One region of the Endozoicomonas sp. Z74 genome, then DNA from elsewhere that is predicted to be linked to it. Evidence: predicted binding sites of a transcription regulator. Region 1 holds the regulator's gene; the other holds the start of a gene.
What was found. The regulator PhoB, encoded in region 1, activates phosphate uptake and scavenging genes when phosphate is short. The targets are predictions, from matches to a motif close to TGTCATANNNNTGTCANA.
Positions count from the first base shown of each region.

Region 2: a site for PhoB is predicted at 3,111-3,128, ahead of ACNRUY_RS12925 (putative 2-aminoethylphosphonate ABC transporter substrate-binding protein). Genes of this name have one in related genera too.

Region 1 is NZ_JBLYZI010000007.1:38,759-44,100, reverse strand. Features, by position in the region: gene ACNRUY_RS03230 (chorismate--pyruvate lyase family protein) at 1-434, shown strand, start outside; gene ubiA (4-hydroxybenzoate octaprenyltransferase) at 520-1,425, shown strand; gene ACNRUY_RS03220 (hypothetical protein) at 1,463-3,139, opposite strand; gene phoB (phosphate regulon transcriptional regulator PhoB) at 3,490-4,179, shown strand; gene phoR (phosphate regulon sensor histidine kinase PhoR) at 4,259-5,342, shown strand, end outside.
Region 2 is NZ_JBLYZI010000039.1:5,979-11,320, reverse strand. Features, by position in the region: gene ACNRUY_RS12935 (putative 2-aminoethylphosphonate ABC transporter permease subunit) at 1-793, opposite strand, end outside; gene ACNRUY_RS12930 (putative 2-aminoethylphosphonate ABC transporter ATP-binding protein) at 806-1,864, opposite strand; gene ACNRUY_RS12925 (putative 2-aminoethylphosphonate ABC transporter substrate-binding protein) at 1,982-3,034, opposite strand; gene ACNRUY_RS12920 (hypothetical protein) at 3,261-4,268, shown strand; gene phnR (phosphonate utilization transcriptional regulator PhnR) at 4,304-5,020, opposite strand; gene ACNRUY_RS12910 (aminotransferase family protein) at 5,102-5,342, opposite strand, start outside.

The sequences.
Region 1 (5,342 bases):
AGCGGCTCAAGCAGGTGCATAAGGGCGCCTTTTTTGTCCGGGTGATCCGCCACGAATGGTTGGAACCAACAGCCTCTGAGAGGGCCTTTCTGAACTGTGGAGAAGGTTCTGCCAGTGTCCGCGAAGTGTTGCTATTTGGTTCTGGCAGGCCAGTGGTGTTTGCCCGAAGTGTGCTCCCTGCATCCAGCCTGGAAGGGGACAACCGGGGGTTGCTGACACTGGGTGACCGGCCTCTGGGGGAGTATATTTTCAGTCAGCCAGGCCTGCGTCGTGGGCCCATTGAAATTGCGGAAATTCCCGCCCGGCAGTTCAACCTCCATCTGGACTTTGACTATGGGGATGAAAGCGCCTGGGGAAGGCGTTCCCTGTTTTACCTGAATGATTTGCCCATTTCAGTGTGCGAAGTCTTTCTTCCACAGAGCGGTCGTGGTTAGAATGGGGCCAATGCCTTGGCCGCCTGTTTTCAGTTCCACAGGCTGGCAGTAGCGGTATTTTCATCGAAAATAGAAAAGAGAGCGCATGAAACTGTTACCCGCCATGACAGGCTCTGAAAAATTAATCACCCTATTGGATCAGCATCTGCCCCGTTGGAAGGATTTTATTCAGCTGGCGCGCCTAGACCGCCCTATTGGGATTTATTTGTTGCTCTGGCCTACCCTGTGGGCGCTTTGGTTCGCGGCAGATGGCATACCAGGCATCCACAATCTGCTGGTTTTTATTTCAGGGGTCGTTCTGACTCGCAGTGCTGGCTGTGTGATCAACGATTATGCGGACCGTCACTTTGACGGCCACGTCACGCGTACTCGAAACCGGCCATTGATTACCGGAAGAGTGAGCCCGAATGAGGCCCTGCTTTATGCTGCGGTTATGTTCCTGCTGGCCTTTCTCCTGGTATTGACCACTAACAGCCTGACTATCGGGCTCTCGTTTGGGGGCGTACTGCTGGCCTGCGCCTATCCCTTTGCCAAACGGTATACTTATCTGCCACAGGTGGTGCTGGGAGCGGCCTTTGGATGGGCGATCCCCATGGCCTATGCCGCAGAAACCACCGCCCTGACCACTCAGACCTGGTTGCTGTTTACGGCCAATTTGCTCTGGATCGTAGCCTATGACACGCAATACGCCATGGTGGACCGGGAGGATGACCTGAAAATTGGCATCAAATCCACCGCTATTTTATTTGGTGAAATGGATAATCTGATTATCGCCACCTTTCAGGCTATGATGCTGGTTGCCATGGTGATGCTGGGTATGCAGCTGGAGCTGGCATGGCCCTACTACGTCTCTTTGCTATTGGCTGTCGGGGGCTTTGTTTTCCAGCATAAGCTAACCAGGGATCGAGATCGCGATCACTGTTTCAAGGCCTTTCTTTCCAACCATTGGGTCGGTCTGACGATTTTTCTTGGGGTGGTGTTTTCGGTATAGGCATGGGCTCCCGTGGATTTGTATTCTATACCAGACTTTATTGACAGACTGGGCTTGCGGAAAAAGGGGGGAAATAAGAGCTAGAGTCGTCATCCGGATCTTCTCTAGTATTTTGGCTCTTGGAGAGGTTAAAAGGTTGGCACCTTTCATTTTGCACTTTGGGCCAAGCTCCCCAGGGCCAGGGAATACCGTAGCGGTACTTCGTCATAAAAGCATATTTTAAGGCCTCTTTATTTGAGAGGGGTCTCTGCCTGCTTGTCAGTTCATCCATTGAAAAGTCCGTTGTTGTTGAGTTTGAATGAGCCTCTTCTTCAGGTAGAGGGAAGGAACTACCAGCTTCTTCTGAAAAAGAGCTGGTTGGTGCTGGATTTTGTTCAGAATAGAACATTGACCCCGGATTGGATATTTCTCTGCCTTGTTCTATTTCTGCAAGGGTCACGGTTGCAGTAGGCGTGGATTTTTTTTTGGGTCTACCCCGTCGAGACTGTTTTGCTGTGTGGGTAGAAAAGCCTGGAGCAGTGTACTCATGCCACGTCAGTTGCCCAGTTTCCTGATAGGGGGAGGGGCGCTCTCTGTGTCTTCGGGGAGAGCGACGTTTCTGTTTTGAGCTGAATGCAGTGTCTTGTTGTTGGTTTAGATGGTTAAGGTCTGCCTCAGTCAAAGATGGATAATAATTAGATAGCTCAGAAGGTCTTGGTATCCAGAACGGGTTTATAGCACTGGCTCCGACAAGTCCTGGTTGCTCTGAGGCAACTAAATTTTGATACTGTATCCATGCATAGACACTGTCTCTATCCAGGTTGTATGTACAGATGGCATCTTCGATTTGCGGCGGGGTAGCCAGGCCATTGGATTGATATAACGCCTCCAGTATGAGCTCAGGTTGGAGCTGATTATCCACAAACGAGGTTTCACTATTCGTACTCCTGTCAGCACCATGTAATGGATACACAGTAATAATACGTTGCTCTACAGCAGGGAGTGGGTCTATCACTCCCATGGCAGGGAGTATTAGCCAGTCTATGCCTGATCCTGTTATTGAATACTTGGAAGGTGGGTTATCTGGGGTTAAGTCGACCTTCCTTGAAACCCCGTCATGAAAATCATTGGTAACCGGATTGGCCCGGCTTTGTATAACAAAACCTTGAAGTGCTTCGGTAACATAGCTGGTTATATCATCACCACCAGTGTTTACGCGCGGTGGTAGAGTGGCAGCTTGTATTAAAGGAGAGGTGGTTTTTACCCGAAGACGGGGCTGCCCTTTACTGAACTTGCAAACCAGGCTGTCAGCAAAGAGTTTCTGGCAAAATGGAGAAGCTTGCTTGGCTTCCAGCTTATACTGAAATAGGAGAACTACTTCAGCGTTGTTGAAAGGGGGGAGTCGCTCGATAATGACTTCGTTCTGGTTTGGGGGCTCTATAGATAATGGCTCTGTTGAAAAAAAGGGTGAAGATAGAAATAGGGGCTGGACAGGACTCGAAAAAATCACCTGCGGGTTATAGGAAGGTGCTGATTCCTCTCTATTGGGGGCAGAGAAAGGGCTCATTTGAAATTCGCAGTTAACCCCTTCATTGAACTGCCAGCAATTGCCATAATTGCTGTCCAGAAGTTGTATCTCTGTTCCGGAAATCCTTATATCTAATGTATTTCTGTCTGTATGGGGAGTCCCAAATGATGCCCCAGGGGCAGAGACATGAGAGAGCAGTAATAACATAAACAGATATCTGAAACGGTCTGGGAAGTGCTGCGTCGCTATCATATGAGGATACTGAATTGTATTAGGCCAATAGTGCTGGTGTCAGGTGTACTTCATTCTTCGTCGGGCTCGAAATATAGATGTTATTTAGTGTGGGCCTCAGACGTTTTCGAAATAGAGTGGGTTATCCTGTGACGAAAAAACAGGCAGCGGTAAGAAGGCTTTCATATCAGGCCATTGCCTGTTATTTCTCAGATTGTCATTTATCTGTAACAATCGGCGGGTGTAATACCTGTCGTATGGATGAGTGAGTAGGAATAACGGGTCATACACCTTAACAGTGATCATATTATCTCGGGGTAACGGTCATGTCTGGCAAAACAATTCTAATTGTGGATGATGAAGCGCCGATTCGGGAAATGGTGGCGGTGGCCCTGGAGATGGCCGGTTACCAATGCCTTGAGGCGGCTGATGCCAGACAGGCGCACACCCTGGTGGTGGATCGCAAGCCGGACCTGATTCTGCTGGACTGGATGCTGCCGGATGTTTCCGGCATTGAGCTGGCCCGTCGGCTTAAGCGGGATGAACTGACGGCGGAGATCCCGATCATCATGCTGACCGCCAAAGGTGAAGAGGACCACAAGATTCAGGGACTGGAAACCGGGGCTGATGATTACATCACCAAACCGTTTTCTCCCAGAGAGCTGGCGGCCAGGTTGAAAGCGGTGCTGAGACGAGCCCGGGGCATGGATGATCAAACATCTATCGTCGTCAAGGGCCTGGAGCTGGATCCAGTGAGCCACCGGGTCAGTATCGATGGCAAAGCCGCTGAGATGGGGCCCACTGAGTATCGCCTGCTCCAGTTTTTTCTGACTCACCAGGAACGGGCCTATACCCGTGGTCAGTTGCTTGACCAGGTCTGGGGTGGCAATGTCTATGTGGAAGAACGTACCGTGGATGTCCATATACGTCGACTGCGCAAGGCTCTGGGCAGCGATTATGAAAATTATGTTCAAACCGTCAGGGGAACGGGGTATCGTTTTTCTACCCGTGCCTGAAGCATCACGATCCTCTTACCGATGATGCGCAGGTCATCAGCAAATCACCCGCTTGTAAAGGGAAGAGCCGGAATTGAATGTGGCAACCTCTATCAGATCGTATTTTACCGGTCGACTGTTGTTGGGGCTGGCTTTGGGTTTTTCCGCAGGTTGGCTTGCCGACCGGGTTTTCCTGGGGCTTTTTGTGGTGACGGTGCTGTATCTGGTCTGGAGCCACCGTCAGTTGTATCGGTTAATTGGCTGGCTTGACAAGGCCTCCCATAAAGACATTGAGCCCCCGGAAAGCAGCGGCGTCTGGGGTGAAATTTTCGATGGTATTTACCGGATCCAGCGCCGGCAGAAACGCTCCCGGCGACGGCTGGCCAGTGTCATTGAGCGCATTCAGGAGTCTACCGCGGCGCTGAATGATGGCATCGTGATGGCCGACCAGCAGGGTTGCCTGGAATGGTGGAATCGGGCTGCAGAAGAGCTGCTCGGCCTGCAGATGCCCGATGACCAGGGGCAGCTATTGACTAACCTGGTTCGGGATCCACGGTTTGCCGGTTACATGGAGCATAGCCAGAACCGGGAGCCGATTCAGATTGTGTCTCCGGCCCATGAAAACCGTCAGCTTCAGATTGCCATTACGGTGTATGGGCAGGGTAACCGGTTGCTGCTGGTGCGTGATGTCACTCGGCTGCAGCAGCTGGAAACCATGCGAACCGATTTTGTGGCCAATGTTTCCCATGAACTCAGAACGCCCCTGACGGTCATTGCCGGGTACCTGGAAACCCTGATTGATGGCGTTGAGCATCACCCTGATACACCTCCGGTGTGGAACAGGGCATTGAACCGCATGCAGGAACAGGCCTTGAGGATGCAGGGGTTGATTGCGGATTTACTTCTGCTGTCCCGACTGGAGGCAACAGAGCCGGAGGGGGATAAACAGAAGGTCAGCCTCAAGCCGCTGCTGGAAGGGATTGCTGAGGATGCCCGGGCGCTCAGTGGTGAAGAGCAGCACCAGGTCTCTCTGGAGTGCGATGATGACGCAGCCATGGTGGGAGACAACGTTGAACTGCGCAGTGCTTTTGCCAATCTGGTCTTCAATGCCATCCGTTATACGCCGACAGGAGGAAAAATCCAGATACGCTGGTGGCAGGATCAACAGGGTGGACATATGATGG
Region 2 (5,342 bases), on a different contig from region 1:
TGGTGACCGCCCCCATGGCAAAGTTCTGCTGTCCCACCACCTGCTTGTAGATATCCGTTGCCAGTACATTGTATTGCCCACCAATCACCTTGGGCACACCAAAGTCCGTCACCACCAGCGTAAACACTACGGCCGTCGTACTGATCAGCCCGAACTTTGCGGCGGGCAGAGTCACCGTCATAAAGGTACGCAGTGCCGATGACCTCATCACCCTGGCCGCTTCATAGAGCCTGGCATCCGACGTAGAAAGGGCCGTGTTGAGAATCAGCAGGGCATGGGGAAACGTCCAGAACACCAGGCCGATGACAATACCGGTGACCCCATAGATGGAATGCCCCATGAGCAGGTCCCTGGCAACCCCCTGATTACCGAACAGGTAAATCATACTGATCGCCGGTAACAGCGAAGGGGCAAGAATCGGCAACATACCCAGCACTTTAAAGAAGGGCTTGAAGGGCATACAGGTCCGGGTAAGGCCATAGGCAAACAGAAAAGCCAGCGACACCACCAGTGCAGTCACCACTGCACCAACAGTCAGTGTGTTGGTAATGGACTGGGTCAGTGCGGCACTGCCCAGATACTCCATAAAATTGGTCAGGCCGATATACTGCCCTTTATCATTCTGAACACTTCTTGCCAGCATCGCCAATAAGGGCAACAGCAGGGTACCAATGAGATAAAGAAAAACGGCGCCAACGCTGACACCCAGCACCCACTTTTCCGGCTTGAATGCCAGCCGGAACAAGGGCTTCTCAGACTGAATGGTGCTGACACTGGAGGTTGTTATTGTCATGGTCAGTCCCCTTTATTCCGCTGGAAAAACATGTATGTGCTGTTCCTGAATCACCAGCCTGGACTCACAACCAGGGTGCAGCCCAAGACCGGCCAGCTGATGAACAGGGACGTCCACCTTAATGGGCTTCCGGGTTTGCCAGCCCAGAGGCGTGCACTGGGCACGGACAAAGGTCCCCTGAAACTCCATGTTTTCAATCTGGACAGGGAGCTCTGTGGCCCCCTGGCCAAACGCCAGGTCTTCCGGACGAATACCCAGTAGCACCCTGCCGCTGCGGCTTTTTTGTGGTGCCAGGGCCAGAGGCTGATTTCCCAGTAGCGTCTGGTTGTGATCCGTCACGGTTCCGTCCATAAAGTTCATGGAACCCACAAACTCCGCCACAAAACGGGACGTCGGATGCTGGTATATCTCTCTGGGGGACCCCACCTGCTCAATACGACCATGGTTCATCACCACAATGCGATCGGCCATGGCCATGGCTTCCTCCTGATCGTGGGTGACCATAATCGTGGTAATACCCAGGCGTTTCTGCAGGGAACGAATGGTTTCCCTCAACCGGACTCGGACTTTAGCGTCCAGGGCTGAGAGCGGCTCATCCAGCAATAACAGCCCTGGAGAAAGAGCCAAAGCCCTGGCCAGGGCAACCCTCTGCTGCTGGCCACCGGACAGCTGGTTGGGAAATTTATGACCGGCCTCCTCCAACCCGATGGTTTCCAGCCATTCCTTCACCACTGAGTGGACTTCCTGGCGTGACCGCCCCTGGTTTTCCAGGCCAAAAGCAATGTTGCCAAACACCGTCAGATTGGGAAACAGGGCATAGGACTGAAAGACAATGCCAAAGTCCCTTTGCTCCGGTGGCAGATGCGTACAATTGACCCCGTTTTGCCAGATCTCTCCCTGATCACTGCCTTCAAGGCCAGCAACCAGCCTCAGTAGCGTGGTTTTACCGCACCCGGAAGGGCCAAGAAAGCAGATAAACTCCCCCTTCTCAATGGCAAGAGAGATGTCTTCAAGGGCCGTAAATGATCCGAACTGCTTACCCAACTGACGGATAGAGAGAAAAGCTGACATAGACGGAGGGGTCCTTTTTCACCGGGATGTTTTAACGGGGACAGTTCAGGCTGTACGACTGACAGAGGCAGTGGGATTCTCTGTCAGGGTCATCAAAAGACGACCCTGACCACCCAATCAGGATTTTGGCTCAGACTTATGATCGAAGCGCTCAGACCACTCCTTCAGCACCGCCTTTCGGCCCGTGGCCATGGCGCCGAAATCCATGGAGACCATGGCGCTTTCCACATCGGGATAGTTGGGAACCGGCTTGTGGATATCCTTGTGGCCCACCACCGCATAAGCCTGGGCATATTGCTCATTGGCTTTTGCCGTCAAACTCCAGTTAACCAGTGTTCTGGCCGCTTTCTCTCTGGGGGTTCCCTTTACGAGACCCACGGACTCAACATCCCAGCCAATGCCACCTTCAGGCATGATCAGAGCCAGAGGCGCACCCTTGCTTTTCAGCTGGGCACCGCGAATTGCCTGGGAAATACCAATGGCAACCTCTCCCATGGCGGCCTGGACACAGGGCTTGGAACCAGAATGGGTATAGTGGGCAATGTTCTTGTTCAGTCCGGTCATGTAGTCCCAGGCTTTCTCTTCACCCATGCTTTGCAACCAGGCAGACACCTGCATATAACCGGTACCCGAGGAGGCCGGGTTGGGCATGGCAATATGACCTTGATACACCGGCTTTAACAGGTCCTGCCAGGATTTGGGTTTGGGCAGGTTTTTGGCTTTGGCCACCGCCTCGTTGTAACAGACCACATTGAAAAATGCCTGGTTGCCAAACCAGGCCTTTCCAGCTTCCGGGTCTACCAGCTCTGCCTTGATTTCACTCAGACCTTCTGGCTTATAGGCTGCCAGAACTCCTTCCTTTTTCAGCAATGCCATACTGGAACCCGCCAGCCCCCATACGACATCAGCCCGGTTATTATTTTTTTCCGCCAGCAGCTTGGCGGTCATAACGCCCGTGGAGTCCCGGACCCACTTGATGCGAATATCCGGGTGCTCCGCTTCAAAGGCTTTTTTGTAGCGGGCCAGCAGGTCCGACTCAAAAGCGGTATACACGGTCAGCTCTTCGGGAGCCGCATTGGCACCCATGCTGATAATGGAGGTGACTGCCAGCGCCAGTGCACTCCGTGCAGGGAATAAGCCTTTAGCAGATAAAAAGCGTTGCCTGTTCATGGTCAAAGATCCTCAGACCGGTGGTAGCCAAAATCTGGTACAGACCAGATGGGTTACAAGGATCGTAGAAAGATTAGATGACCATGGTGTGACAGCTTTTTTGCAGAATTATGAAATTAACAGGCAAAACTATTCGCTTCGAGGTTAAAACTTCTAAGATATATCCTCAATACTGTACAACAATTAATCACCCTCCATTTTATGTTTCATCCCTGCTATGGTGACGATGATGAGGTTACTTATAATAAAATTATTCTTTTTTATGCTTCTTTCTTTTAGTTCATTACTATACAGCGGCTTTTCGTACTATGGAGTAAGAGATCGGGCAGTAAAAAATGGTAAATATGTTGGATCAGTAATATGCGACGACGAGCTACATACAGCCACTGTATTCATTTACCTTCAAAGACATCAAGGCCTCTACCCAGGCATTTTAAAAATAACTGCAACCCGGTTCCAACCAAGCAACCTGATTGAAATTGAATGGTTTGATGTCGGTAATGTTATAACCATAAATGATCCACGTGCTGACCCAAACAAACCATCACATCCACATTCAATCGTTACTCCAGAAATTCTTAATTATATGGTAACTAACACTGGAGGAAAGGTTAACTTCCATTACCCGCAGGCATCCGAACAACGAACACACAATTTAATCAAGCGTTACGATGATGAATTCAGGAAAAATCAAATACTTCATGGAACTGCAAAAATTGCACTTTATAGAAACCAGTGGGTTCAACAAATATTTCTGGGGAGATTTACATTAATACCAGTCTATGCCCATAACCTCAGAACACATACAACCCATGAACAGCTAACCACACACAACTTGCGAAAACTGCTGGAAGGGCTACTCATTTTACTCAATTTTGAAAGTGCACTCCCCGTGTATCAAAACATTCTTGAACATCATCAATCCAACGTTTTCACTCATCACTCAAGATACAAGCCAGAGCCAATGGCCAGTGCACCCCAGCCTTGTTTATCATATCCCATGCCTGAAGTTCATAACCCTCTTGAAACCGTACAGGAAGGAATACTAATTCATAATCATTCAGGTACTTATATCCAATTACCCCAGGGAATTGTTCCAGTTCAATACCTGGTCGGACAACCACTGTTCTTTGCACCTCCCCCGCCAAACTGCAAACCCTTCCAGGATCCTCCATATCACCCCCCCTATGGAGAAGGCGGAGGGGCTGGTAGCAGTGCTGGAATGAGTTATTAATAGTTTCTGATGACTATACCCGTGGGTCCATAGAGTTATCGGGTCTCAGCCGTGATCACCACTGCATCCTGTCGCCAGTACTCAAAATCGCAGTCAATCACCCGGCTCTTCTGATCCAGATTGACCCGGGTCACCAGCAGGCCTGAACTGCCCGGCGTCACTTTCAGGTGCTGTGCTGAGTCCCCATGAAGGCCAACCGGATAGAGTTGAAACCGGACATGGCGGTACTCCATTGCGTAGTTTTCACGGTAAATATCTGAGAGCGACCGCTCAAGGTCCTGCTCCAGCAGCCCGGGAAACCCTTCCGGGTTAATGTAGTTTTCTACATACAACACCGTTCGGGCATCCACGGAACGGAGCCGCTGCAATCGATAAACCGGGGTAAGAGGCTGCAGCCCCAGCATCCTCTGTACTTTAGCGATTGCCGGAACCTGTGACGCCTTTAACAGCCGGGTTTCAGGTGTCCGCCCCTGGTCAGTCACCATGGTATGGAAGTTGACGTTTCTGGTCGGGTCATAGACCAGCCTTTCGGGAGAAACAAACCAGCCCCTCCGGTCTTCCCGATAAACCAGACCATCCGCCTCCAGAGAAGACAAAGCCTCTCTGAGGGTCACCCGGGTGGTGCCAAAACGTTCACTGAGCAGGCGCTCAGAAGGAAGCCTTACACCCGGCTGAAGCCCGCCTTTGTCGATCTGCTCACACAGCGCCTGTCGGATCAGTTGATACTGGTTGCTTCCATGGTCCATATTCATTCTCAATAAGCTCTTAATGAGCAACAGGGGACAGCTGGATTCTGAGGGGAGGCCACCTGGAGTTCAAGGCAGGTAACCTTATTACCGGGATTCCAGGCTTCGATCACCAATATCCAGAGCTTCATCAATACCGGCAATGACCCAATCAAGCTCCTCACGGGTCACCACCAGGGGAGGCACTACCCAGACCCCAAACTTATCCCCGGGAACATAGATGTTCTTCTCATGGAAAAGAAAGTCGGCGATCTCTTTTACGACGGTCGTTGAATATTTCTCAGTATGCTTCCTGAGTGGCTCCCGGGTTTTTCGATCAGCCACCAGC